4 regions of the Cupriavidus sp. 01L43 genome follow, and region 3 is predicted to be linked to each of the others. Evidence: predicted binding sites of a transcription regulator. Region 3 holds the regulator's gene; each other region holds the start of a gene.

Region 1 (7,174 bases), on a different contig from region 3:
GATCCTCGGCCGGCAACTGCGAGCGGAGCACCGGAGGTGCATCCGAGACCGTACCCGCTTCAGCGCTGTCGACTTGATCACCGACGTTTGTGCCATCAGCGGCACTGGCGCGTGCCGGCTGGACGGGCTGAGCCGGCTGCGCGGGGAATTCACCCAGCCGCTGCGGGAAGAGGACCAATGGCGGTGGCGGAGGCGGCGGGGCTGTGGCCGACTCGGGCGGACCGACAAAGTCGGGGTCCACGGTGTTCTCCGCCGCGACGGTTGCCATGGTTTCGGATGGTGCCGCATTCGCCGCATTCGCCGCATTAGCCGCATTAGCCGTATTCGCCACAGCCGCATCGGCAGGCTTGCTCGTACCCGGGACGACGGTCGGCTGGATCAGGTCGTACAGCGGGTCAGTTGCCGGCGGCGCAGCCGCCACGGGCGCAGCGGTAGGTACGCTCGCCGGGGCCGAAGTCGACGCCATGGCCGTCGGCGGCACAGTGCTGGCCGAAATTTGTGGCGGTGTCGCCACCTGATTGCCCGTTTGCGCGCAGGCGACCATGCCCCATGCAGCCATGACGGCAAACGTGAGACGGCGGGAACGCAGGCGAGCGAATCGGGGTACTGGCAGCGGCATGGGAAACAGTGACGGCGCGCGGCGCGCCGGATGGGGGCTCCGTTTTTTAACAGGCGAACTTTTTGACCGCAAGACGGGTTACAAAATCCATCAAACCGTGCGGCATCTCACATTGCGAAAAGATCACCTCGCGCCACCTTGCCAGTCTCCCCGTAAACCGTTGCAGAAGTGCGAATCCCTAGCGAAAACCCGCAGTCGGGAGTGTGGTCGTGCGCAAAACGCCACCGCTATAATCGACCGGCTGTTTTGGACTTGTCCTATGGGTGGGGCAGCCAGCGCACATATATATCTATAAGAGGAGATGTCATGGAACGTCGTTCCTTCCTGTTGAAAGCATCGGCTGTGGCCGCTACCGGGGCCCTGGCCGCGTGCGGTAAGGAAGACAAACCCGCCGCGCCCGCGGCGTCGGCGAGCGCACCGGGCGCGCCGGCCGTGATCGGCAGCAACCCGGCGGTGGAATGGCGCCTGGCATCGAGCTTCCCAAAGTCGCTGGACACCATCTACGGCGCCGCCGAGCTGCTGTCCCAGCGCGTGAAGGAGCTGACCGACGGCAAGTTCAACATCAAGGTGTTCGCCGCCGGTGAAGTGGTGCCGGGCCTGCAGGTGCTGGACGCCGTGCAGAACCAGACCGTGCAGATCGGCCACACGGCCGGCTACTACTACTTCGGCAAGAATCCGACGCTGTGCTTCGACACCACCGTCCCGTTCGGCCTGACCGCGCGCCAGCAGACCGCGTGGATGATGCAGGGCAACGGCATGAAGCTGATGCGCGAGTTCTTCAAGGAATATAACGTCGTCAACTTCATGGGCGGCAACACCAATGCCCAGATGGGCGGCTGGTTCCGCAAGGAAATCAAGACCGTGGCGGACCTGCAGGGCCTGAAGTACCGCATCGCCGGGTTTGCCGGCGTGGTGCTGCAGCGCCTGGGCGTGGTGCCGCAGCAGATTGCCGGTGGCGATATCTACCCGGCGCTGGAAAAGGGCACCATCGATGCGGCCGAGTGGGTCGGCCCGTATGACGACGAGAAGCTCGGCTTCTACAAGGTGGCGCCGTACTACTACTACCCGGGCTGGTGGGAAGGCAGCGCCCAGCTGTCGTTCTACGCCTCCGCACCGGAGTTCGAGAAGCTGCCGGCGCAGTACAAGCGCGCGCTGGAAACGGCCACCATCGAGGCCCACACCAACATGATGGCCAAGTACGACGCCGTGAACCCGCAGGCGCTGGCCCGTCTGCTGGAGAATGGCGTGAAGCTGCGCCCGTTCTCGAAGGAGATCATGGAGGCATGCTTCAAGGCCACGCAGGACGCGTACGCCGAGGAAACCGCCAAGAACCCGTCGTTCAAGAAGATCTATGACGACTGGCGCGTGTTCCGCAACAACGAGGCCGCCTGGTTCAACGTGGCCGAGCAGGGCTTCGCGCAGTTCAGCTTCGCGCGCAAGCTGTAAGACATCGATGGGATCTTAATGTGATGTTATCGCCTCTCCCGCCAGGGGGAGGCGAGTTCCAACGCTGATGACGGCGTACCGGTAGAATCCGCGCACCTACCGGACACTCCCATGCAACTCGGCATCTTCTACGCGCTGCTCGCGTACGTCATCTGGGGCCTGCTGCCCCTCTATATCAAATCCCTTCACGGCGTGGCGCCGCTCGAGATCCTGCTGCACCGGATGGTGTGGTCGCTGGTCTTTTTGGGCGCGATCCTGCTCTGGCGGCGGCATTTCGGCTGGCTGCGCGAGGTGGCGGGCAATCCGCGCCTGATCCTCGGCTTCGCGGCGAGCGCCGCCCTGCTCTGCGCCAACTGGTTCCTCTATATCTGGGCGGTGTCGGCCGACCGGGTGGTCGATGCGAGCCTGGGCTACTTCATCAATCCGCTGTTCAGCGTGTTGCTCGGCGTTCTGTTCCTGCACGAGCGGCTGCGGCCGGGGCAGTGGCTGTCCATCGCCGTCGCGGCGGGGGGCGTGCTCTGGCTGACCATCAGCGCCGGGCAACTGCCGTGGATCGCGCTCGCGCTGGCGGCGTCGTTCGGCGGCTACGGGCTGCTGCGCAAGACCGGGGCGCTGGGCGCGCTGGAGGGGCTGTCGCTGGAGACGCTGCTGCTGTTTCCGATTGCGGCCACCGCGCTGGGCGTGCTCGTCTTCACCGGCCAGGACACCTTCCGGAGCGCAGCACCGGGTACGCAGATCTTGCTGCTGCTGGCCGGCCCGGTCACGGCGGTGCCGCTGCTGTTCTTCGCCGCCGGCGCGCGCCGGATTCCGCTTTCGCTGCTCGGCCTGCTCCAGTACACCGGCCCGACGCTCCAGCTGCTGCTCGGCATCTGGCTGTGGCACGAGCCGTTCCCGGCCCAGAAGCAACTCGGCTATGCGCTGATCTGGGTGTCGCTGCTGATCTACGCGATGGAAGGGGTGTGGGTTTCCCGCCGCAATTCCGTTAAGTCTATCAGCGCGACAAATGAAGCATAAGTTTGGATCGATTTATCGATTCATCCCGGGAATGATGGATTAACACCGGCTCGGCACGCGAGGGCCGACGCACTATACTGTACGTTTATACAGTACCGACGACGCGCACGCCCCCTTCGCCATGTCCACCCCCGTCCGGCGCATCGCCCACCTCGACATGGACGCCTTCTATGCGTCCGTCGAACTGCTCCGTTATCCCGACCTGCGCGGCCAGGCCGTTGTCATCGGCGGCGGCCGCAATGCCATCCCGGAGACGCTGCCTGATGGCTCGCGCCGGTATGCCCGCCTGCGCGACTACGTCGGACGTGGCGTCGTCACCACTTCCACCTACGAAGCCCGTGCGTTGGGCGTGTTCTCGGCGATGGGCATGATGAAGGCGGCCAAGCTGGCCCCGGACGCCATCCTGCTGCCGACCGATTTCGACGCCTATCGCCGCTACTCGGGCCTGTTCAAGGCCGCCGTGCGCACCTTCACCGAGCAGGTGGAAGACCGGGGCATCGACGAGATCTATATCGATCTGACCGAGGTGCCCGGCGAGCCGGCCGAGGTAGCCGCGCGCATCAAGGCGGCCGTGAGCGAGGCCACTGGCCTGACCTGCTCGATCTGCGTGGCGCCCAACAAGCTGCTGGCGAAGATCGGGTCCGAACTCGACAAGCCGGACGGCCTGACCCTGCTCACCCCCGCCGACATCCCCCGCCGTATCTGGCCGCTCGCGGCGCGCAAGGTCAACGGCATCGGGCCGAAGGCGGCCGAGAAGCTGGCCGGCATCGGCATCGACACCGTGGGCGACCTGGCCGAGGCCGACCAGGGCGTGCTCCAGACCCATTTCGGCCGCAACTACGCGAGCTGGCTGATCGAGGTGGCGCATGGGCGTGATGACCGCCCGGTGGTGGTCAGTTCCGAGCCCAAGTCGATGAGCCGCGAAACCACCTTCGAGCGCGACCTGCACCCGCGCGTGGACCGCCCGCTCCTATCGGAATCGTTCACCAAGCTCTGCATGCGCGTGGGCGAGGACCTGCGCCGCAAGGGCTACGTGGGCCGCACGGTGGGCATCAAGCTGCGCTTTGACGATTTCCGCACGGTCACGCGCGACCTGACCATGCCGGCCTATACCGCCGATGGCGCGGCGATCCGGCGCAGCGCCACGGAATGCCTGAAGCGGATACCGCTCGAGCGGCGCATCCGGCTGCTCGGCGTGCGCGTGAGCGCCCTGATCCCGGCGGACGAACAGGGCGACGACCCGGCGCCCGTGCAGGAGGAGTTCCGCTTCGAGGATGAGCGGCCGGATGCCTGACGCGGCACCGGAATGACCCCTCCGACGCATCTATCTATCTCCCGCTAGAATCGGCGGCTTCGAGCACCAAGGCCGTCCCCATGACCACCACCGCCACAGAGCGCGCCGCTGAGCCCGCCACCTGGATCACGCCGCTGCTGGCCACGGCCTGCGGCATGATCGTCGCCAATCTCTATTACGCCCAGCCGCTGGTCGGCCCGATCGCCCGGTCGCTGCAACTCTCGCCCGAGATTGCCGGGCTGATCGTCACGCTGATCCAGATGGGCTACTGCGCGGGGCTGGTGCTGCTGGTGCCGCTCGGGGATCTGGTCGAGAACCGCAAGCTGGTCCTGACGCTGATCGGCGGCTGTGCCGTGGCGCTCATGGCGGCGGCCCTGGCCACTCACGCCAGCGTGTTCCTGATCGCGGGCTGCGCCATCGGCCTATGCTCGGTGGCGGTGCAGGTGCTGGTGCCGTTCGCGGCGCACCTCGCCCCGGACCATATCCGGGGCCGCGTGGTCGGCAACGTCACCAGCGGGCTGCTGATGGGGATCATGCTGGCGCGGCCGGTGTCGAGCCTGATGGCCGGCCTGACGGGCGGCTGGCACACCATCTTCGCGGTCTCGGCCGTAGCCATGGTGCTGCTGGCGCTGGTGCTGGCGCGCAAGCTGCCGCGCCGCCAGCCCGCGCGGGGCGTGACCTACGGCCAGATGCTGGCGTCGATGGCGCACCTGCTCCGTACCCAGCCCGTGCTGCGCCGGCGCGCGCTGTACCAGGCCAGCATGTTCGGCGTGTTCAGCCTGTTCTGGACCACCATCCCGCTCTATCTGGCCGGGCCTGCGTTCCACATGTCGCAGACCGGCATCGCCGTGTTCGCGCTGGTCGGCGTGGCCGGCGCCATCGCCGCGCCGATGGCCGGCCGCTACGCGGACCGGGGCCACAGCCGCCAGATGACCGCCATCGCGCTGGCCATCGGCGCCGGGTCGTTCCTGTTGAGCCGGGTGGGCGTGGAGGGGTCGATGACCTCGCTCCTGGCGCTGACCGTGGCGGCCATCCTGCTCGACTTCGGCGTATCGGCGAACCTTGTGGTCGGCCAGCGCGCCATCTTCACGCTCTCGGCCGAGCACCGCAGCCGGCTGAACGGCCTGTACATGGCGATCTTCTTCGTCGGCGGCGCCACCGGCTCGTGGCTGGGCGCCTGGGCCTTCGCGCGCGGCGGCTGGCCGCTGGCGAGCTGGATCGGCTTCGCGCTGCCGGCGCTCGCCCTGCTCTACTTCCGGACCGACCGGCACTAAGCTCGGGGCGCCACCCCCTCCCGAAGTCCCGTTTGCTGCACTACACTGGCCGAGCGTTGTCCTTCATCGTCACAGTTTCGTTGCAGTGCCCGCTCAGGCGGGACTTGCCCGGAGGCCCCCGATGCCATGGCGCAAACTGGTGCCGCAACCGCGATGGTTACCGCGCGCGGCGGTCATGCGCCCGCAGCGAGTCGTGATCTGGTGTTTCAGCCTCGTGCTGGCGCTGACGCTCGCCGTTGGCCTGCGAGACCTCTACACGCTGCGCGAGCGCGTGATTGCCAGCCATCAGCACAATCTCGCGCTGCGCGCGATGGGGCTGGAGGCCGCCGTGTCGTCGGAGCGCTTCCGGCTGTCGTTCGTGCGCGACTACGCGCGGCAGCTGATGCAGATGGAGGCCGTGCAAGCCCGTGGCGTCTCGGACCCCGTCATCGATCGGGCCTTCGCCGCGCGTAACGAGCCGATCTGGCAGATGGAAGTCCCGCTCGGCGATGCGCCCGTGATCGGCGTGTCACCGCAGGCCCTGGCCGGCCTGCCCGGCTTCGAGCGCCACGTGGGCGACCTGCGCGCCGACCTCTTCGCCGCGCGCCAGCTCAGCCATGTGCTGGGGCTGACCATGGGCGTGGACGAGATCCGCAATTCGGTCACGTTCATCTCGAGCAACGGCTTGTTCGTGACCTATCCTCCGGTGCCGGCCGACAAGGCACCCGCGTTGCTGCAGCGCTTTGCGAGCATGCCCTACTACCGCGACCTCCTGCCCGACCGCAATCCGGGCCAGGACCTGCGCTGGGCGCCGCCCTATCGCCAGTTCGAAAGCACCGAGCTGCGCACCACGCTGAGCGTGCCGATCTATGTGGAGTCGCACTTTCGCGGCGTGGTGGCGGTGGATGTCTCGCTGAAGCATATCCAGGCGCTGCTCGGCGCACCGAGCGACGACTCCCCGGCCCTGAACCGCTACCTGATGGACAGCGCCGGCCGACTGATCGCGGCCTACCATGACCATCTGAGCACGGACCTGCGCTGGCCCGACGTGCTGGGCGACACCTGGCGCGACGTGGGACCGCAGACGCTGTTCGCCACCGACGGCCCCGGCATGCGCAAGGGCGATGGCGGCTACCTGTTCTACCAGCGGCTGGGCACCGGGCAGTGGATGCTGCTGGAGGCGGTCTCGACCGCCCAACTCTACGGCGAGGTTTTCTCGCGCATCAGCAAGCCGCTGCTGCCGGTCTGGATCGCGTTGCCGCTGCTGATGTGGATCTCGGTGAGGCTGGTCTCGCTGCTGTTCAGCTACTACCTCGCGCTGGGCGACAAGCTCCAGAAACTGGCCGAGCGCGATCCGCTGACGGACCTCGCCAACCGGCGTCATTTCGGCGACCAGTTCGCGCAGGCGGCGGCGCGGCGCGCGCGCGACGGCAGCGCGCTGTCGATGCTGATGCTCGACATCGACTATTTCAAGAAGGTGAATGATCGATGGGGCCATGCCAGCGGCGACCACGTGCTCCAGCGGCTGGCCACGGCGTTGCGGGAAAA
Region 2 (7,174 bases), on a different contig from region 3:
GGCCGAGATCAACGAGCGCGGCATGCTGCCCGGCAAGCTGCAGATCGTGCCGTACTACGACCGCAGCGAACTGGTGGACGCCGCGCTCTGGACCGTGACCAAGGTGCTGCTCGAAGGCGTGGTGCTGGTGGTGATCGTGCTGTTCCTGTTCCTTGGGGACGTGCGCTCGTCGGTGATTGTGCTGGCCACGCTGGTGCTCACGCCACTGATGACGTTCATCGTCATGAACAAGGTGGGGCTGTCGGCCAACCTGATGTCGCTCGGGGGGCTGGCCATCGCCATCGGCCTGATGGTGGATGGCTCCGTGGTGGTGGTGGAGAACGCGTTCGAGCGGCTGGGCCACGCCGAGAAATCGGGGCTGACCCGCACCGAGATCCTCGTCAAGGCGGTGCAGGAGGTGGCCACGCCGGTGATCGTGGGGGTAGGCATCATCATCCTGGTGTTCCTGCCGCTGATGACGCTGTCCGGCATGGAAGGCAAGATGTTCGCGCCGCTGGCTTTCACGATCTCGATTGCGCTGGCGATCTCGCTGTTCCTGTCGCTGACGCTGTCGCCGGTGCTGTCCGCCTACCTGCTCAAGGGCGGCGCCGAGCATGACACCAAGCTCATCGCGTTCATGAAGCGCAACTACCTGCGCATGCTGCACTGGGCGCTGCAGAACAGCAAGACCACCGTGCTGTCGGCGGTGGGGCTGTTCGTCGCGACGATCCTGATCGTGCCGCTGCTGGGTACCTCGTTCATCCCCGAGATGAAGGAGGGCTCCATCGTGCCCGCCATCGACCGTGTGCCGAACATCTCGCTGGAGGAGTCGATCAAGCTCGAGAAGATGGCCAACAAGCTGGTGCTGGAGGTGCCGGGCGTGAAGTCCGTGGTGTCCGGCGTGGGGCGGGGCGAGAGCCCGGCGGACCCGCAGGGCCAGAACGAGTCCACCCCCATCGCCAGCCTGAAGCCGCGCGACGAGTGGCCGGACGGCTGGACCCAGGACGACATCGCCAATGCCATCCGCGAGAAGCTCAAGGCCATTCCGGGCGTGCAGGTCGTGATGGCGCAGCCGATCTCGGACCGCGTGGACGAGATGGTCAGCGGCGTGCGTTCCGACGTGGCGGTAAAGATCTTCGGCGATGACCTCGACAAGCTGCGCGAGCTGGCCGGCGAGATCGCGCGCGTGGCGGGCGGCATCCAGGGCTCGCAGGACGTGCGGATCGAACGGATCTCGGGCCAGCAATACCTGTCGATCGAGATCGACCGGCAGGCGATTGCGCGCTACGGGCTGAACGTGTCGGACATCCACGACATCATCGAGATTGCCATCGGCGGCAAGCGCGCCACGGACATCTTCGAGGGCGAGCGCCGCTTCGCGGCGGCGGTGCGCCTGCCCGAGGACTTCCGTGACAACGTGCAGGCCATTCGCCAGCTATTGGTGCCGGCGCCGGGCGGCGTGCAGGTGCCGCTGGAGTCCGTGGCCAAGATCGAGGTCAGCGACGGCCCGGCGCAGATCAGCCGCGAAATGGCCAAGCGCCGCGTGGTGGTGATGATCAACGTGAAGGACCGCGACCTGGGCGGCTTCGTGGCCGAACTCCAGAGCGCGGCCGAGAGCAAGGTCAAGCTGCCCGAGGGCTACTACTTCGAGTGGGGCGGCCAGTTCCAGAACATGGAGCGCGCCATGGGCCACCTGAAGATCATCGTGCCGATCACCATCGCCGCGATTTTCTTCCTGCTGTTCCTGCTGTTCAACTCGCTGCGCTTTGCCACGCTGATCATCACGGTGCTGCCGTTCGCGTCAATCGGCGGGATCATCGGGCTGTTCGTGACGGGCGAGTACCTGTCCGTGCCGGCGTCCGTGGGCTTTATCGCGCTGTGGGGCATGGCGGTGCTGAACGGGGTGGTGCTGGTGTCGTACATCCGCACGCTGCGCGAGTCGGGCATGTCGCTGCGCAACGCGGTGGTGCGCGGCGCTACGCAGCGTTTCCGCCCGGTGATGATGACTGCGACTATCGCCATGCTGGGCCTGGTGCCGTTCCTGTTCTCGACCGGACCGGGCTCCGAGGTGCAGCGTCCGCTGGCCGTGGTGGTGATTGGCGGCCTGATCACCTCCACGCTGCTGACGCTGGTGATGGTGCCGGTGCTGTACCGCTGGTTCGACGACAGCAAGCCGGAGCCGCGCGACATGTCGGTGTAGGCGCGGTATGACGTTGGCCCTGACGTTGAGCCCTGACGTCGCAGTACAATGACGGCCGGCCGGCACGCCACGCGTGTCGGCCGTTTTTCGTTTTTCGGAGGGATTCCATGACGTTGCCGGTTTCACGGCAGGGGCGCCGCATGCTGGTGGCGCTGGCTGCTGCCACGCTCTCGACCTTCGCCTTCGCTACCGAGGCGCCCGTCAATATCGAACTGGGCCAGCGCGGCGGACGCCCCGAGGCACCCGAGGCACCCGTGGCCTGCATGGAGGCCGTCAAGGCCAGGCTGCCGAACCCCGACCGCTTCCGCTGGGTGCGCGGCACCACGCGGCGCGTGGCGGAGGACTTCTACAGCGTGGTCGGCAACGTCGAGTTCGTGAACCAGGCCGGCGAGACGCGCAAGGGCGACGCCCAGTGTGATGTCATGCGCGCGCCCGGCAACCAGTTCATCGTGCCGAAGGTACGGCTGCCCCAGTAAATACAAGGGTTTGCGAGCCGCCAAGATGACAATGCTGTCATCTTGGCGGCTTTTTCATTGGCGCGTCTTTACACGTACGGGACCATCTCCTAAGCTATTGTGTACGCTGTACACAAATAGGCAGCGACATCATCGACTGAATCAAACCGATCAACAGGAGACCGTTGCAATGCAGACCGAAACGACCAACGAACACCGCTGGCTGCAGAAGCTGGTGGGCAAATGGATGGCCGAAGGCGAGGCGGTGATGGGGCCGGACACCCCGCCGCAGAAGTGGAAGATTCCCGAACAGGTGGGCGCCGTGGGCGACCTCTGGGTGCAGGGCCGCTCCGAGGGCGAGATGCCCGGCTGCGGGCAGGCCGTCACGGTGATGACGCTGGGCTATGACCCCACGCGCAAGCACTTCGTGGGCACCTTCATCGGGTCGATGATGACCCACATGTGGATCTACGAGGGTGACCTCGAGGCCGATGGCCGCACGCTGACGCTGCGCGCCGATGGCCCGACCTTCACGCCGGAAGGCAAGCTGGTGCCGGGCAAGACCTCGAAATTCCGCGACGTGATCGCCTTCCAGGACGATGACAACCGCACGCTGACCTCATTCATGCAGGGCGATGACGGCGAATGGATGCAGATCATGCAGGCGCGGTATCGGCGGGAGAAGTAGGGCGCGGGGAGGGGCGTCGAAGCCGGACGCCTCAGACCCGGTCCAGTTCGTCGCTGTTCCACCAGGCGTCCAGCAGGGGCTGGAAGCGGTTGTCGGGCGCGGGCGGTATGCGCGTGCTCTTGCGCGCGGGCGGCAGTTCGCGCCCCGTCAGCTGGTAGTAGACGGCAGCCGGCAGGGTGCCCGGGCCGTAGGGCACATGGTCGATCACGCTCATCTGCCGCGCGGCCTTCAGCGCCCGGGTGGTCTCCTCCGGGGACAAGCCGCAGGCGTCGGCCAGCGCGTCGCGGCGCAGCGGACCCTCGCGCTGCAAACCGGCGATCAGCAGATGCACACATTGACGTGTATTCCGTTTCATAGGGGCGCATTTTTCCGCACCTGCCCCGCGCTGCACAATCCGGATTGACATTTGTTTGCAATCCGCCACGTCGTTTCGTGGCAGTTGCCCCACTGTAGTGGGAGATTTGGGGCCTTTTGGGCCACTTTTCGCCCAACGAGGCGGCGCGCGTTCCACTTCGGCCATGCCCCTCTTGCGCCAGCGTCGATACTGTATAAACATACAGTAATCGTCAATCTTCCGATGGCGCACGCCCGCCGCGTGTGCCGAATTCATCACCATGACTGCGCCCCCGCACATCCTGCCTGCCGAGGAGGATGGTGCGTCTCCACTGCCTTCGCCTCCCGAGCCCGTGCCCGATCACCGGGCCTCGGTGGCCGAACTCGAGCATCGCTACCCCGGCCTGTGGCGCGCCGGGCAACTGGGCCATGCCGGCCGGCTGCCCGTGTGCCCGAGCGGCTATGACGCGCTGGCGCAGGAGCTGCCCGGCGGGGGCTGGCCCGCTGGCGCGGTTACGGAGCTGCTGCTCGCGCACGATGGCGTGGGCGAACTGCGCCTGCTGATGCCGGCGTTGCGCACGCTGGCCGCGGCGGGGCGGCGGGTGGCGTTCGTCAATCCGCCTTATCTGCCGAATGCCGCCGGGCTGGCGGCGGGGCTGGCCGGCCTGCCGGCGCGCCAGCTCTACTGGGTACGGCCGCCGGCGGCCACCCCGCCGGCCTCGCGCCGCACGGACATGCTCTGGGCGGCCGAGCAGATGCTGCGCAGCCAGGCGTTCGGCGCGGTGCTGGTGTGGCTCGGCGCCGCGCGGCCCGAGGCGCTGCGCCGGCTTCAGGTGCTGGCCCAGGCCGGCGATACCGTGGTCTGGGTGCTGCGGCCCCTGCGCGTGCTCCAGGAATCGTCGCCGGCCGTGCTGCGGCTGGCGCTGTCGCCGTTGCCCGGCAACATGCTGTCGATTGCCTTCCACAAGCGCCGTGGCCCCGTGCGGGACGCGCCGCTGCAACTGTCGCTGGGCGGCATGGCGCACGTGCCCGCACGCATCGCCACGCCCGTCATTCCCACCGCTCCTGTCACCTCCACCGCGCCTTCCGTGGTGCCCCCTCATCATGCTGCCGACGTTCTGGATCGCGGTGCATCTGCCGCGCCTGCCGCTGGACGCGCTGCAACCGAGCTGGCCTGAGGCCGCCGGTGCGCCGTCCGTCCCCGCCTCCGGCACGCTGCAACAGGCGCTGCCCGTGGCGGTGATGGCGCACGAGCGCGTGGTGCTGGCCAACGGCCCGGCCGTGGCCCTCGGTGTGGCGTACGGCATGCGGCGCGGCGGCGTGCAGGCGCTGTCGGCGGAGGTCGTGCAACTGGAGCGCAGCCTCCCGGCCGAAGAGGCGTTGATGACCGACGTGGCGCTGACGCTGCTCCACTTCACGCCGGCCGTGACGATCGACCCGGATGCCGAATCGGCCACCGTGATGCTCGACGTCACCGCCAGCCTGCGCCTGTTCGGCGGGCACCGCGCGCTGTGCCGTGCCATCCGCGCGCGGGTGCGGCAGCTCGGCACGTTCGCGCAACTGGGCTGCGGCACCACGGCGCAGGGCGCGGCCTGGCTCGCCCGGCAGCCGCTGCGCCGGACGCGGCGCGGGATCGTGCGGCCCGCGCGCCGCGCCATCCAGCCTGCCCGCATGACGCGCCTGCTCGATGCCCTGCCCGTGGCGTGCCTGCAGACGCTGGCCGATCCGGGCTGGCTCGAGGGCGTGGGCTGCCGCACGCTGGGGCAGGTGAGGCAGTTGCCGCGCGCGGGACTGTCGCGCCGCATCGGCACGGCACTGCTGGCGCGGCTCGATCAGGCTTACGATCAGGCGCCGGCCGGGTTTGCATGGTTCGAGGCGCCGCCCGCCTTCGCGCAGCGGATGGAGCTGCCGGGGCGCATCGAAGCGGCCGACGGGGTGCTGGCCGGCGCGCAGCGGCTGCTGCTGGCGCTGTCCGGCTGGCTGGCGGCGCAGCAGGCCGGCGTTACGCGCTGCGTGCTGGTGCTGGAGCACGAGCGCTACCGGCTGGGCGAGGACATGGACAGCACGCTCGTGCCGCTGGGCCTGGCGCAGCCCAGCCGTGACCCGGTGCACCTGTCGAAGCTGCTGCGCGAGAAGCTCGACAAGGTGCGCTTCCACGCGCCCGTGGGCGGCCTGGCGCTGCGCGTGGAGGCGATGGAGACCTGCCTGCCGCAGAGCGATTCGCTGTTCCCGGAGCCCGGCGCGGCGCCGGCCGAACTGGGCCGGCTGATCGATACGCTGATGGCCCGCCTCGGCCGCGACAACGTGCTGCAGCCTCGCCCGCTGGCCGACCATCGCCCCGAATGTGCCAACCAGTGGGGCCCGGTGGACGAGCCGCCGCCCCGCGCGCCCGCCACCGGCACGCTGCCGCCCGAACGGCCGCTGTGGCTGCTGGAGGCGCCCCGGCCGCTGCGCGTGCAGCGGCACCGGCCCGTCTACGAAGGCCCGCTGGTCATGCTCACCCGCCCCGAGCGCATCGAAGCCGGCTGGTGGGATGGCGGACTGGCCACGCGCGACTATTTCATCGCCGAACGGGCGGACGGGCTGCGCTGCTGGGTCTATCGCGAGCGCCCCGGCCATCCCACCCGCAGCGGGCAGGAAGAGGGCGGCGAATACCGCTGGTTCCTGCACGGGCTGTTCGCCTGATTTCGCCTGAATATTCCTGACGTTTTCCACATGCTGTCGTCGCTTCCCGGCCTCTCCTCGCTGCTGCCCTCGCTGCCCGATTACGCGGAGCTGCACTGTGTGTCGAACTTCACGTTCCTCACCGGCGCCTCGCATCCGCAGGAACTGATCGCGCGCGCATTCCAGCTCGGCTACAGCGGGCTGGCGCTGACCGACGAGTGCTCGGTGGCGGGCACGGCGCGCGCGCATCACGCCATCAAGGTGCTGCGCGAGGAGATGTGGGAGGCCGTGGCGCGCAGCGCCCGCCGGCTGGCGGCGGGGCAGGCGGACGGCGAGTTCGATGATGCCGAGCTGGTCCATGCCTTCACACCCGATGGAATGGAGGGGATGGACGATGTGGACGACATGGAGGAGGGCGACCCCGACGCCTTGCCGCTCATCGGCGACCACCCGGACGACCACCCGGGCGACCACCCGGACGACGACCCCGATGCCGCCGCGCACCGCCACCGCGTGCTGGAGGCGCGCGCCGCCGCCGCCGATGCGTTCAACGTGATCCTCGGCAGCCGCTTCACGCTGACGGCCTCCCCCGGGCAGCCCCCCGAGCCCTATGCCATGCCCATGCCGCCCCCGCGCCTGCTGCTGCTGGCGCAGAACCGCGAGGGCTTCGGCAATCTCTGCGAGTTCATCACGCTGGGGCGCACGCGGGCCGAGAAGGGCAGCTATCTGCTGTATCCGTCCGACCTCGCCAGCCCCGAGCCGGATCAGGCGCACCTGCGCGGCATGCCCGATTGCCTCGCCATCCTGCTGCCCGACTACTGCGCCGATCCCGATGTGCTGCGCGCGCAGGCGCTG
Region 3 (7,174 bases):
GCCGTTCAGCTTCTCGCCTTCGCCTTGAGCGGCGGCCAGCTTAGCGGCAGCGGCCTTTTCCAGCTCGGCGCGCTTCACTTCGAACTCGGCGATCGCGGTTTGCGTGGCGCGACGCGCCTTCTTCGACGGGATCAGGAAGTTACGAGCGTAACCGTCCTTCACGCGAACGATGTCGCCCAGGTTGCCCAGGTTGATGACTTTTTCCAGCAGAATGACTTGCATCGTGTATTTCTCCTTGCGGTCCTGGGACTATCAGTTCTTGTGCAGGTCGGTGTACGGCATCAGCGCCAGGAAGCGGGCGCGCTTGATGGCCGTATCCAGCTGACGCTGATAGTGAGCCTTGGTACCGGTCAGACGAGCCGGCGTGATCTTGCCGTTATCGCCGATGAAGTCCTTCAGGGTGTCCAGATCCTTGTAGTCGATCTGTTCCACGCCAGCCACGGTGAAGCGGCAGAAGCGCTTGCGCTTGAACAGCGGGTTCTGTTGCTGGAAGCGCTTCTTGTTCTTGTTGTCACGTTTGACGAATGCCATGATTCAATCCTTTACGAATGCTTTACATCCAGTGATGTGAAAGACGAGTGCCTTGCTGTTGCGGTGCCTGCGGGTGAGGAATCCTTCGCAGTCGAGCAGCGTGCCGAGCGGTAACCGCTCCAGACGCTGGCCGACGGGACCTATCCCCATCGCCGCGATGGCGAATTCCACCTGCCGGGGCGTTTCCGCCTCCATGACCTCGCCGGCATGCTGCAGGATGCAGTTGACGACGGGTACACCGGCCGGGGTGTAGCGCAGCGCATCGCGCTCCGCGAGGGTGGCGGTCAGCCTTAACTGGTTCACCGCTGTGCTCCCCCGCTCTCGCTACCTGGCCTGCCGTGGCGGATTTCGCCTGCCACGACCGGCACCGCAGACTGCATTCAGGCAGCCTGGCCTTCCGTGGTCGTTTGCGCGGCCTTGCGGGCTTCTTCGCGCTGCACTTCCTTCATCATCGGCGAAGGAGCGGTCTCGGCCTTCTTGGTCTGCACGATCAGGTGACGCAGCACGGCGTCATTGAACTTGAAGGCGTGCTCGAGTTCGGCCAGGGTTTCCTTGCCGCATTCGATGTTCAGGCAAACGTAGTGAGCCTTGGCCAGCTTCTGGATCATGTAGGCCATCTGACGGCGGCCCCAGTCTTCCACGCGGTGAACCTGGCCGTTTTGCGACGTGACGAGCTGCTTGTAACGCTCGATCATCGCCGGCACTTGTTCGCTTTGGTCCGGATGGACGATAAATACGATTTCGTAATGACGCATTGACGCTCCTTTTGGATGTAGCCACCCGGGCGCCATGTCCGGTGTAGCAAGGTTGAATAGCCCGCGAGTATAGCCCGGTTCCGGGCCAGCACGCAAGCCGGCATCCCGGCAGGACGCTGGGAATCTCTCAGTATTGTCGGAAAACGGCCTGCAGGCGAGCCGGATCGGTGCCAAGCGACGCATCCGCCGCCAGCGCCAGCAGTAGCAGCACGCGCGCCTTGTACGGATTGAGATTGCCGGCGGAGGCGAATTCGCCCGAGGCCAGGCGCGGGCGTGCCGGCCCCGCCACATGGCCGGCGCCCGTGCGGGAGCTTCGCACCACGGCCACGCCTCGCGCAGCTGCATCGGCCAGCGCGTCGCCCAGCGTCTCATGGACCGAGCCATTGCCGGTGGCCGCCACCACGAGCCCCTTTACGCCGGCCGAGACCATCGCATCCACGGCCACCCTGCCCGGCTGGGCATAGCTCGCCACGATTTCGACAAGCGGCCACGCCGTAGGCACGGGCAGCGCTGGCGCGTCGCTGGGGGCGCACGCGCGTGCAAAGCGCACGTAGGCATCCTGCACGAAACCAATTGGCCCGCCCGCCGGCGACGTGAACGCATTGACCGCCGAAGTATGGACCTTGGCGACATCGCGGGCCGCATGAATTTCCTGGTTCAGGACCACGAGCACGCCCTGCCCGCGCGCATCCGGGCTTGCCGCCACGCGCACTGCGTCGAGCAGATTCAGCGGACCATCGGCCGAGAGCGACGTGGACGGGCGCATTGCCGCGGTCAGCACCACCGGCACCGCGCTCCGCTGCGTCAGGTGCAGGAACATCGCCGTTTCTTCAAGCGTGTCCGTGCCGTGGGTAATCACCACGCCCACCACATCGGGCTGCGCGACCCAATGCGCCACCCGTGCGGCAAGCGTCGCCCACAGGCTGAAGGCCATGTCCTTGCTGTCGATCTGGGCCACCTGCTCCGTCTCCACACGGGCCACCTCGCCCAGCGCAGGCACGGCCTGGATCAGCGACGAGACCGGCACGGTGGCCGCGCGGTACTGCGCACTGCTGGCGGGGCTGGCGGACGAGCCTGCGATGGTGCCGCCGGTGGCGAGCACGACGATGCGGGGCAATGACGTAGACATATAGCGAGAAAATCGAGCGAGTGAGCGGGTGGTTCAGGCGATTGTAACTGTGGCACGCCGAGGGCCGCCGCTCTCGCAAACCCGTGTCGCCGGGCGCACTGGAGTCCGCCGGGTGTCGCGCATGCCCCACATCGCCACTGCAAATTGTGCTTGCACTTCACTCGATACTGTATAAAATCACAGCATACTGTTTAAACATACAGTGCTTCGGCACCACGAGAGACCGGCGACCCATGGCGACCCTGACACCCCGGCAACAGCAGATCTTCGACCTGATCCGCAACACGATCCGGCACACCGGCATTCCGCCGACCCGTGCCGAGATCGCGTCCGAATTCGGTTTCTCCTCGCCCAACTCTGCCGAGGAACACCTGCGAGCGCTGGCCCGCAAGGGCGTGATCGAGCTGACGCCTGGCGCGTCGCGCGGCATCCGCCTCAAGGTGGCACGTAGCGATTCGGAGATGACGGACCAGTTCTCGCTGCCGATGGCCGGCGTGATGCAGCTGACGCTGCCGCTCGTGGGCCGCGTGGCCGCAGGCAGCCCGATCCTTGCCGCAGAGCACATCGACCGTCAGTACCAGGTAGACGCCTCGGTATTTGATGATCGACCTGATTACCTGCTGCGCGTGCGGGGCCTGAGCATGCGCGATGCCGGCATCCTCGACGGCGACCTGCTCGCCGTCAGGAAAGCCAGCGAAGCCGCCAACGGCAAGATCGTCGTCGCGCGGATCGGCGACGATGTGACCGTCAAACGCCTGAAGCGGCGCGGCGACATGATCGAGCTGATCGCCGAAAACCCGGATTTCGAGAATATCGTGGTGCAGGCCGGCCGCGAGGAATTTTCGCTGGAAGGCATCGCCGTCGGGCTAATCCGCTCCTCGGGCTTCTGACTTCCGAGACCGGACGGGCGGCCGCCTGTCCTGGTCCCCAGTTTTGCAGTGCCAACGCCGCCCCGTTCTCTCCGGACGACGGGCGTGGACTCCTGCTGTCGCAAACTTCGAGGTGCCGCCATGCTGCCAGTCAACCACACCGCTTCCCGCCGCCCGGTCAAGCCCGTGCCGTTCCGCCAAACCAAGGGCGTGCGCGTCTACCAGGGCGCCCAGCGTCGTACGATGGTCGGCAGCATGGCTGCAATCTGCCGGATGCTGGAACTTGCGGATATGCCCGACAAACTGGACGCATGAACCGCTAGCGGCGGATCCGCGTCGCCCAAATCATTGTAAATAGTGCAGTTGCGAGCCCACCACGTGAAATTAAGAGAACGTTTAATTCATCGTGAGAGGTGCTTTACACTCGATGGCGCGCATCCGTAGTACTGGCGCATTGGCGCCGATGCGCGAAACCGGAACTTGTCGACCCCGCCGAGTGCCGGTTTTTTTTCGCCCTCCCCGGCTGGATCAGGTACCAGGGTACATGCCAGTCATGTTCTTGCGCAGACGGTCCCACAGCATACGCACGCCCCGCACGGTCCCGCTCAGACCCGCCGAGTAGCCAGGGTCGTAGTAGTGAATCAGCAACGACCGGCGCTCGCCAACTTCCACATCAAGGTTGGCATGCTGGAGCACAAAGCCGTTGAAGACATAGACGCTGCCCGGCTCCACCGGCACGCGGTTGCAGCGGCCACGGCGCAGATCCCGTAGCGTCAGCCATTTTCTGATGGGAAACGGCAGATTGCGCTGAATGCCATGACGAAGCTTGCAAAAAACATTGGCCACAGTGGATACCGCCAGCCGTGGCGGGTGATAAACCAGCAGATCACCGTTGCAAACGCKATCGGGGGCGAGCTTCAGCGGAATCAGCAGCGTCAGCAGATGCGAATCGTAGTGGCGGCAATGGCTCTKGTTGCGCGTAGACGTGCTGGCACAACGAATCACGTGGAACGCTTCCCAACGCAGCGACTTCTTCAGGAGCGTGGTGGCCATGGCCCGAGTCTCGGCGCACACCGTCTCCTCGAGCTTGCGGAAGGCTTCATTGCGACGTAGTAACTCAGCCATTGCGAATGGCTCGGCACGCTCGGGCTGTTCGCCGAAGGATCGATCGATAGCCGCGTTAATGGCAGCCAAGGTCGGCATCGGGATCACACTGGAAAATGCCGCCAGTGCTACATCAGGGTTGAATCGAATTCGCTCCGCCACGGCATGACCTCGCGCTTCGTATAGGTGATTTGCCTAGATGATATGGATTAGACCATTTGGCCCGCCGTGAAGCGTAGCGAAAATCATTCTCGAAAACTTGTCACTATGTGGGCTGTCGCACATGATCCGGGAACAAAGCCCAGTGCATCCACGCCCCCGACGGTTTTCCGGCACATGGGCCGATCAACGATTATTCTTTTGGTGAAGGATCGACGGACACTGGCTGACGATATAAGGGACGCAATGAGGACAAGCCTGGCGGCATGGCTCCTGGTCATTGCCGCACTGATTTCGGGGCCGGGGGTTGCTGCTGAGTTCGGTAGCAAGGGTGGCCCCGAGCCCGCCAATATCGATCAGATTACCGACCTACTTCGCGAAGAGCCCTACGACCTGGAGCTGTTGATCAGCTTTGGGACATCGAAGGGCGGATCGGCTGGCCATATCGCCCTGGGCGTCCGTGACGACACGCTCGGCGACGACATTGTCTACTCGGCAAATTTCTACGCCGACCGCACGCCCAAGCACGAGAATGATTTTTACACCGCCAATCTGATGGCGGGCATCCCAAAGAAGGAATATCTGTTCAAGACGGCCTCCTCCATCGCGGAAACGACGATGTTTGGCCTCGACTATGGCGAGATCTACAAGCGGTCGGTGATCGGTGTGCGGGTCTACGGCGTGCCCACGCAGGAAAAACAGTCGCTGGTCGATTACTTCCGCCGCATCAATGACGACTACCATCGGCGGGCAACGGACACCGAATATCACAGCGGCACAATCCAATACGATTATTTGCGCCTGAACTGCGCCAAGACCATCGGCGCCGCCTTCAAGTACGGCGCCGGCTACAAGGATTTGACGATAAAGAGCCCCAAAGTCCTATCCGGGCGACGCGTGGTGGCCGCCGCGACCGCGAATATTCCCACGGAGATGGCGATGAAGCTGATCAAGGAATGGGGCAAGCGCGGATACGGTATGGACGTAGTGCTGTACAAGAAGTACGGCAGCTCCACCTATGTGGAACCTCGCGAAGAGGAGAAGGTGGCATTCAAGGACCTGCCCAACCGCTTCCCCTCCGTCCTGTCGCTCGATTTCCGCAGGGAGCAAGGGGCCTATCGCGACTTCGACAATCTCTACGCCATGTACCTGTTCTACAACCTGGGCCGGTTCAGCGTGCGCGTGAATGAGCAGACGCGGTTGCTGGAGGTCGAGAAGGACAAGGAGCCGATGCCCTATCGACAAGCCGCGGAACTGGCCAAGGCCAGCGCCGAATCGGACAGCGAAAAATTTCGTCGCCACGCCGAAGCGCCGGACAACACCCATCTCTACTATTTCTCGGAGGGGAATCAGGACGGGAGTGCTCGCTGAGCGGGTAGCAACGGCACGCAGAAAAGCAAAACGGCCACTTGAGTAAGTGGCCGTTTTGTTAAGCAATTTGGGGTGGCTGATGGGACTCGAACCCACGACGACAGGAATCACAATCCTGGACTCTACCAACTGAGCTACAGCCACCGTAGAGGTTTTGCCAGCTTGCCGCTGGCGCTTCCGCTAACCGGCGTTGCCGTTCAACGAAAAACAAGATTCTACAAGGATCTTCAGAGGATGGCTAGTATTCCGCACAAAAAATTTCAACCGGCCTCGCCTGCCTTATCGACTGCCATGCCACTTCGCTTCGAGCAGCACCGCCTCCTTGATTGCGGCAACAGTCTCGGCCTCGCTCGGGAACAAGCCGAGCAGTCGCCGGGACTTGCCATTGAGCACATCGCGCTGCAATGCTTTACCCGCGTCCACCGAGGTGCCGGCGTGCCAGCAGTACCGCGCAGTCCATTTGCCGTCCTGCAGACGCTCGGCCACCCAGATCAGGCGGAAGTCCTCGAAGACCTCGCCAAATGGCTCTTCCCCATCCACCATGTGCTATCCCCCAAGGCTCGCTTCCGATCCGTCGCGCCGGCCCATGCTCGTGCACGCGCTGCGACGCCGACTACCGGCCAGCCCACTTGCTTTTCCCCCACCGAAACCCTGGTTGCACAGGATTCACAGGCCACATGCCGACTGCCGCGGCATTGATGGCATCGTAACATGACGAAAACGCCGCTTACCTACTTTCAGAAATCCAGATGTCTATAGCGTGGGACATCGAACGCCGTTTCGCCAAGTCAAAATGTCTATCGGCTACCGCACGAAAAACGCGGCGGGCCCCACGAACGCAGGGTTCTGGCGCAATTGGTGCTGATAGATACTCTTTCGCGAGGGACATTGACCCCCCTCGACATTCCCGTCAGGCGGCCTTGGTAACCAAGAGTCGCCTGCTTTTTTTGGGGACGCGCAGAATGTGAGGACGAAAAAAAAGAGCCCGCCGTAGCGGACTCTTAAATTAGCGATCTCAATGCCCTGAAGGCAGGATCAATGTAGTCGGCCCGGATCGTGAGCACTATTCGGGCAAACCCAAGGTACGGCGGACAAAAAAAGAGCCCGCACACGGCGGGCCCAATAATCAGTTGAAGAAAGCCCTGTATTCGAGGGCAAGCACAGTGTAAGAAGGTGCCCGCTAAGCGGCGAATTAGGGGAATCCCTTTGCTGGTGCGGGATTCGACGCCACCGACTGCCCAATACACCGCTGCACG
Region 4 (7,174 bases), on a different contig from region 3:
GTCGGCACATCGGGCAGCTCGGCGGCGCGCTTGGCGCCGGTGGTGGCCAGCGCGCGGAACTTGCCGGACTGCACCATCGGCATGGCTGCCACGCTGTTCTCGAAGACGATATCGACCTGATTGCCGAGCAGCGCCTGTACCGCCTGGCTGCTGCCCTTATAGGGCACGTGGGTCATCTTCAGGCCGGCCATGTTGGCGAACAGTTCGGCCGCCAGATGCTGGGAGGTGCCGTTGCCGGACGAGCCGAAGTTGATCGACCCCGGTTTGGCCTTGGCCGCCGCCATCACGTCCTGCACCGACTTGTACGGGCTGTTCACGTTCACCACCAGCACATTGGGCAGCGTGCCGATCAGCGCCACCGGCTGGAAGTTCTTGACCGGGTCGTACGGCATCTTGGGATACAGGCTCACGTTGATGGCGTGCGAGCTGATGGTGCCGCCGAGCAGCGTGTAGCCGTCCGGCGCGGCCTTGGACACGTAGTCCGAACCGATATTGCCGCCGGCGCCGGCGCGGTTTTCCACCACCACCGACTGGCCGAGCACCTGCGACAGCCGCTGGCCGATCAGTCGGCCGAGCAGGTCCGTGGTGCCGCCCGCCGCGAACGGCACGACGTAGTTGATCGGCTTGCTGGGGTACTGGTCGGCGGACTGGGCTTGCGCCAGTGGGGCCGCCGCCATGCATCCAAGGCAAAGCACGGCCAGGGCCGGCCGCATCAATCGATGAGGGAAGGACATTGCATGGTCTCCTGTTTTCGCGAGCATTGTTATGGGACGGTCGGGATGGCCGTCAGGTGTCGCGGGCGGGCGCGCTGTCATGGCAGCATCGCCTCGGTAGCCAATCTACACGGGCGCGAGGCGGGCTGCCTTGCATAAAACGCATAACAGAAATGCACGATAGACCCCGCGGCGGCGCCCGTCAAACGGAAAAATCGCTGTCATCGCCGCCTGCTTCGGGTCTGGCGCCTGCTTGGCTCCACCTTGGCGCCGCCTCCGATCCTGTCCATACTTTTCGTCATGACCGCTCAAACCCCATCCTCCCAGGCCCGCACCGGCGGCCGTGTCCTCGTGGACCAACTGCGCCTGCATGGCACGGAGCGCATCTTCTGCGTGCCCGGCGAGAGCTTCCTGGACGTGCTGGACGCGCTGCACGACCAGCCGGCCATCGACCTCGTCGTCACCAAGCACGAAGGCGCCGCCACCAACATGGCCGAGGCCGACGGCAAGCTGACCGGCCGCCCCGGCATCTGCTTCGTCACCCGGGGTCCGGGCGCCACGCACGCCAGCATCGGCGTGCATATCGCCCAGCAGGACTCCACGCCGATGATCCTGTTCGTGGGGCAGATCTCCCGCGCCCACAAGGGCCGGGAGGCGTTCCAGGAGGTGGATTACGCGGCAGTGTTCGGCACGATGGCCAAGTGGGCGGCCGAGATCGACGATCCGGCCCGGATTCCCGAGATGGTGGCGCGCGCCTTCCAGGTGGCCACGTCCGGCCGGCCCGGCCCGGTGGTGCTGGCGCTGCCTGAAGACGTGCTCGACGATCTGGTGGACTGCGCCGATGCCGAGCCGTACCGCACCGTGGTGGCCGCCCCGCGAGCCGAGGATGCCCGGGCGCTGGCCGCCGCGCTGGCCGAGGCCCGCCAGCCGCTGGTGATCGCCGGCGGCGCCGGCTGGACCGACGCGGCAGTGCGTGACTTCGCCGCCTTCGTCAAGGCATGGAACCTGCCCGTGGCCTGCGCCTTCCGCCGGCAGGACGTGATCGATAACCGCGACCCGCACTACATCGGCCATCTGAGCCTGGGCGTGAGCCCCAAGCTGGCCGAGCGGGTGCGCACGGCCGACCTGATCGTGGCGGTCGGCACCCGGCTGGGCGACATCGCCACCGATGGCTACACGCTGCTGGAAGTCCCGCGTCCCAAGCAGAAGCTGGTGCATATCCATGCCGATAGCGGCGAGCTGGGCCGCGTCTACCAGTCGGCACTGCCGATCCATTCGGGCGTGGTGCCTGCGGCGGCCATGCTGGCCGCGCTGCCGGCGCCGGCTTCTATCGGATGGAAGGACTGGACCAGCGGTGCCCGTGCCGAACACGAGGCCTTCGTCACGCCGCCCAAGCCCCATGCGGAACTGACGGGGGTGGATATGGCTGCCGCGATGTTGCACCTGAACGCGGTGCTGCCCGAAGACGCCATCCTCAGCAACGGCGCCGGCAACTATACGGTCTGGCTGCACCGCTTCTATGCCTACAAGCGTCCGCGCACGGAACTGGCGCCCACCTGCGGCGCGATGGGCTACGGCCTGCCGGCCGCGATTGCCGCGAAGCTGCGCGCGCCCGAGAAGACCGTGGTCTGCCTGGCTGGCGACGGCTGCTTCCTGATGTATCCGCAGGAGATCGCCACGGCCGCCGCGCACGGCGCCAACCTGATCGTGATCCTGGTGAACAACCGCATGTACGGCACCATCCGCATGCATCAGGAGAAGCGCTACCCGGGCCGTCAGAGCGGCACGACCATCGCCAACCCTGATTTCGTGGCGATGGCGCGCGCCTGCGGCGCATGGGCGGAGCGGGTGGAGAAGACAGAGGACTTTGCGGCGGCGTTCGAACGCGCCCGCAACGCCGGCCAGCCGGCCGTGCTGGAGCTGATGACCGATCCGCTCCAGATCACGCCCGCAATGCGCGTGACCGAACTGCCGGCCTGAGCCCGGATCAGACGCTGCCTAGGCGATCTAGAACAGCGCCGCTTGTGGCCGGGCCTCGTGCCCGGCTTTTTCATGGCCGGACGTCGGGCGGGCCAGGATCTCGCGGATCTGCTCCAGATACCGCTCGCCCACCGCGCGATGGCTCTTGCGAGCCTCGTCGGCCAGCGCGCGGCGCGACGGCGCCCGAATCCCGATCAGGCGGCAAATCGTTGAAAGATAAGGCTTTTTGTCGTCGACGGTGGCCCGGCGCGCGGCCGACAGCAGGGCGGCATCACCAATGCGCCCCCGCAACCAGACCAGCACCTGGCGGTCATATTCGTTCTGCACACGGATCAGGTGGATCAGGTGTTCCATTCCGCACTCCGATATACTGTTCATTCATACAGTTACTGTAAATATATACAGTGCACCGGAATTTTCAAGGTGTGCGTCGGAAAATGCTTGAAAGTTCTTGCGCTGGGCCGGCACGCGTGGCCACCATGGCGGTCTGCCAGCCGCCTTTTCGCATCGAATCATGGACGACACCACCGCCACCTTCCACAAGCTGCGCCCGCGCCTGCACGGGATTGCCTACCGGATGCTCGGCGCCGTGGCCGAGGCCGAGGACGTCGTACAGGACGCCTGGCTGCGCTGGCACACGGCTGACCAGACGGAAATCGAAAATGCCGAAGCCTGGCTGGTCTCGGTAACCACCCGCATCGCCATCGACCGCCTGCGCGCCGCCAAGATCCAGCGCGAGCACTACACCGGGATCTGGCTGCCCGAGCCGCTGATCACGGACAGCCCGGACAACCCCGAGGCCATCAAGGAGCGCGCCGACGACATCTCCGTCGCCTTCCTGCTGTTGCTGGAGCGCCTGACGCCCGAGGCCCGCGCGGCCTTCCTCCTGCGCGAGGTTTTCGACAACGACTACGACGAGGTGGCGCGCGTGATCGGCAAGAGCGAGGCCAGCTGCCGCCAGCTGGTCAGCCGGGCAAAAACCCAGCTACGCGACGACCGGCCGCGCTTCACGGTGTCCCCGGACACCCATCGGCACATGGTCCAGGCGTTCGCCCAGGCGATGCAGGGCGGCGACTTCGCCGGCATCCAGGCGCTGCTGGCCAACGACGCCACCCTGGCCGGCGACGGCGGCGGCAAGGTCCAGACCTTCCCCAAGCCGCTCGAAGGCGCCCGCCGCATCGCGCAACTGTTCTACGCCACGCGCCTCAGATTCCCCGGCGAGGGCCTCCGGGTGCGGCTGGTGCTGCTCAATGGCGAATGGGCGCTGCTGCGCTACTTCGACGGCGCGCTGGAGTCCGCGCAGACCTTTGTGGTCGAAGGCGACCGCATCGCCCGCATCCACGTGCAACGCAACCCGGACAAACTGGCGCGGATTGCGGCGTATTTTGGAGGGGACGACGCAAAGTAATTAATTCATCGGCGATTCTCGGGGCCGTGTCTCCAAGGCAGCGAGGAATCTGAAAGCGTGTCGTGTCGTCCCTAGGGGGGGAATGCTCCTTTACTGCTTGTCGTGGTCATGAACGGAGAGGTAGACGGGATGGCGAGCAGCTATCGGTTATAGACGGGCGCGACCGAAAGGGATGGCCGCTCAAGCGCTCATAGACCCGCAGCATCGGGCCATCTTTAAAAATACATAAATCGCCATTCATACGCTCACTGTTCTGCGACGTTACGCAGTAGCGCGAGTATTCTAGGAATTGCCCGGGCCAAACTTGGTGCTCGATCGACAGCTCGACCTATGTTCCAGTGGTTTTTTACAAAGTCCGTCATGTGAATGTTATAGCCTAGGCCGACCGGCGATGTGGCGCCTTTGCCAGGTAACATCTCGTCACGCAGCTCTCTCCTCTTGCTTTTCCTTACTAGGCCCAGTAATACTTGTTTGGGGTCGGGCTCCGCCTCTGGGTGCGCCGGAAACAAATCCTTGCTGATGTTTGCAAATTTTGAGAACCCTACATGGTCCGCAAGAACCCAGGCCTCTGCCTCTTTCACAGCCAACCGCATCGAAAGCCTTTGGCTGACATTTGGAGGAAGCCATGCATTACGCTGCGTCACTACGCATGGTGCTTGGTCTGCGTCGGCGACCATTAATACCGGCATCACATTTCTTGCGACATTGTTCATAGCCGAAATTCTTTGCTTGAAAGGCGCTGCTCCTCCGGCGACGATCCGCTGCTGAATATTTGTGGCTATGCCGCTATATGCAATCAAGGCGTCCGCTATAGCGCAACATAATTCGTCCTCGCCCACAACAAAAACTGACCCTATCATGCGAACAGCCCAAGTTGATCAATTCCCTGCGGATGTGTTTTGGGCAACAAAACGTCGGCGGGAGACAACCCCGATGACATTAACTGAAGTTCTGTATCATCCGCCACTCGAGCGATAGTGCCGTCACTAGCCGGTTCGAGTAAAATAATGGCCTTTCCGTCAAGGGGATTTCGCAATAGGGCCTCACTGTGCGTAGTGATAATTACTTGCCGCCCAAAGGCCTTTTGTTTTCGCAGCACGCGATCGATCATTAACGGAATGTGCGCCACGATCGAGTCATTCAGAGAAAGCTCTGGTTCCTCCAATAGCAGCAAGGAATTACTTTCTTGTAGCATCCAAAGAAGCCCTAGCAGTCGCAGTGTCCCATCAGAAAACTGATCCTCGCGCTGCCATGCACCGTGAGTGCGCCAGTGTTGGTAGGACGCCATTAAGTGCGGCAGACCGGTGACCTTGTCCTGCTCAAACTTAAGTTGATTAAACTGCGGTACTGCTTTCTCCAAAGACTGCTGGATCCGACGCAAACGCGCATCCCGAGTCTTTTGTGGCGTCTTCGCAATGCGCTGCAAAAGTCCCTGACCAAATGGGTCTCCCTCTACTATGCGTGCACCAATCTCACCATGCTTGAGCAGCTGCGGCACCAAGTGAAGATAAGTCGTTTCACGGAAAAAATCGGCAACTTCCCGGAAGTCAGAGTTCGAGTTGATTTGCTCAATAGCTGTTTGGGTAAGCCTTAACGTGTCCGTTTTATCTTTACTTTCTGGGCGATTAAGGACAGCGGTCGCTCTCCCTCGGCGTTTTACAATTTCTCGCGTAACGAGGATGCGATGCAAGCCCTTTCCCTCAGGTTTGAACGCCAGGGTGTATTCCCAGGAGGGCTCCGAGTCGACATCCTCAGAAATAGCTACATAGATTTCAACCTCGTTGTCTGTCCGGGCTTGCAAGCAACGCAGCTTCGTCAGCCCCCCCCGATCCTCAATAGCCTTTTGTAGGCCGCCGCCTGCAGGTTTGCAGATGTCACGAAGAAAGCGGAAGACATCTAGTAAATTTGATTTGCCGGAAGCATTGGCACCTATTACATAGGTACGACTTCTTAGTGGCACGTCAAAATTCTTAAAATTTCGCCAATTTTTTAGTTTTAATCGGGTAATTAGCATAGATGGACTGTTCAATTCTTACTGTAGAGTCGAAACGGCAAATGGTCCTGCACCCTACGACGGGTAGAGAGCCCCTTCGCTAAGTATAGCGCGGTGCCTGGTAGCGGAGGAAAGCAGTCGTGGGTGTTCGCACTCCATCTCACTTCCAGTAGTCGCTAGATTTCGATCTGCTGCTTGCAGTTTCACTATTACGGTCATCCTTCCGAGGAGTGCTCCCCGGAAATCGATGAAGGACCCCAAAAAAAGGTTCAACGAGGACTTCCGGGGAAGGCTGCCTTGATCTTCAGGAAGAAAGCACCTGCCGCCTGATGGGATCAACGACGACCGTGGCGTAACGATGCCCTTTGTGAAGCGCGAATTCATCCATCGCCAGATAGCGGATGCCTGACCAGTCGGGCTCGACAACCGCCTCGCGCAGGCGGGCCTTGTCGATGGATTTGGCCGTATGCCAGCCAAGGTCGTAGAAGGGCGCAACCGCCTTCACCGTGCAACTGCGTAGCACCCTAGCCATTCCAGCCGCTCAAGGTGCGGCACTCTACACTGCTCGCACAACACCCCGCGCCGCGGCACATGCAGCACGACACGGTATTCGAACAGCGCAGATCCCGGACCCGCCGCATGACTGTCTTGTGAACCTGCCGGCACTTCGACCCGCACTCCTCGAAGTATCAGGATACGGAAGGCCGCGATTCAATCCCCGGAATTCTTCGAAGAGCCAAAAAAGAGCCCGCCAAGGCGGGCCCAAAGACGAAGGGAAAGTCTCCGTCAAGTGGATTTCAGCGTGGCCGCTGCGCTCAGAAGCGGTGGCGGATGCCGACGATGGCGCCGAACTGGTTCTGGCCGGCGCCCACCTGTTCGGTTGTGGCCGTCAGGGTGCTGGCGCTGCGGTTCAGCGACGGGCCGAAGCCGGACAGGCCCATGGCCGAGCCGTCCCGGTTCTGGGCGTAGGCGACGATGGTGTACAGGTCGGTGCGCTTGGAGAACGCGTACGTGCCGGACAGCACGAAGCTGTACGGGTCGCCGCCGCTGTTTCGCACATCGGTGTAGTAGGCGGCGCCA

What was found. The regulator LexA, encoded in region 3, represses DNA repair genes until DNA is damaged. The targets are predictions, from matches to a motif close to ACTGTATNNNNATACAGT.
Region 1: dinB (DNA polymerase IV) is a predicted target of LexA. The motif match lies at 3,156-3,173, and genes of this name have one in related genera.
Region 2: imuA (translesion DNA synthesis-associated protein ImuA) is a predicted target of LexA. The motif match lies at 3,866-3,883, and genes of this name have one in related genera.
Region 4: AC1DP9_RS17945 (CppA family protein) is a predicted target of LexA. The motif match lies at 3,082-3,099, and genes of this name have one in related genera.

Annotation. Positions count from the first base shown of each region.
Region 1 is NZ_JBFTSH010000023.1:31,681-38,854, forward strand. Features, by position in the region: gene AC1DP9_RS26210 (carbohydrate porin) at 1-619, opposite strand, end outside; gene AC1DP9_RS26215 (TRAP transporter substrate-binding protein) at 926-2,065, shown strand; gene rarD (EamA family transporter RarD) at 2,177-3,079, shown strand; gene dinB (DNA polymerase IV) at 3,201-4,373, shown strand; gene AC1DP9_RS26230 (MFS transporter) at 4,454-5,647, shown strand; gene AC1DP9_RS26235 (diguanylate cyclase) at 5,823-7,174, shown strand, end outside.
Region 2 is NZ_JBFTSH010000004.1:196,540-203,713, reverse strand. Features, by position in the region: gene AC1DP9_RS09745 (efflux RND transporter permease subunit) at 1-2,179, shown strand, start outside; gene AC1DP9_RS09740 (DUF2880 domain-containing protein) at 2,287-2,655, shown strand; gene AC1DP9_RS09735 (DUF1579 domain-containing protein) at 2,825-3,322, shown strand; gene AC1DP9_RS09730 (hypothetical protein) at 3,354-3,677, opposite strand; gene imuA (translesion DNA synthesis-associated protein ImuA) at 3,937-4,833, shown strand; gene AC1DP9_RS09720 (Y-family DNA polymerase) at 4,760-6,340, shown strand; gene AC1DP9_RS09715 (error-prone DNA polymerase) at 6,371-7,174, shown strand, end outside.
Region 3 is NZ_JBFTSH010000018.1:110,497-117,670, reverse strand. Features, by position in the region: gene rplI (50S ribosomal protein L9) at 1-222, opposite strand, end outside; gene rpsR (30S ribosomal protein S18) at 253-531, opposite strand; gene priB (primosomal replication protein N) at 535-834, opposite strand; gene rpsF (30S ribosomal protein S6) at 912-1,286, opposite strand; gene AC1DP9_RS23565 (asparaginase) at 1,414-2,415, opposite strand; gene lexA (transcriptional repressor LexA) at 2,649-3,305, shown strand; gene AC1DP9_RS23555 (hypothetical protein) at 3,426-3,599, shown strand; gene AC1DP9_RS23550 (hypothetical protein) at 3,813-4,550, opposite strand; gene AC1DP9_RS23545 (hypothetical protein) at 4,794-5,918, shown strand; tRNA gene AC1DP9_RS23540 (tRNA-His) at 5,987-6,062, opposite strand; gene AC1DP9_RS23535 (hypothetical protein) at 6,198-6,461, opposite strand.
Region 4 is NZ_JBFTSH010000010.1:170,128-177,301, forward strand. Features, by position in the region: gene AC1DP9_RS17935 (Bug family tripartite tricarboxylate transporter substrate binding protein) at 1-734, opposite strand, end outside; gene AC1DP9_RS17940 (thiamine pyrophosphate-binding protein) at 1,014-2,693, shown strand; gene AC1DP9_RS17945 (CppA family protein) at 2,721-3,038, opposite strand; gene AC1DP9_RS17950 (RNA polymerase sigma-70 factor) at 3,208-4,101, shown strand; gene AC1DP9_RS17955 (hypothetical protein) at 4,347-4,814, opposite strand; gene AC1DP9_RS17960 (AAA family ATPase) at 4,958-6,115, opposite strand; partial or broken gene AC1DP9_RS17965 (transposase family protein) at 6,408-6,777, opposite strand; gene AC1DP9_RS17970 (porin) at 6,910-7,174, opposite strand, start outside.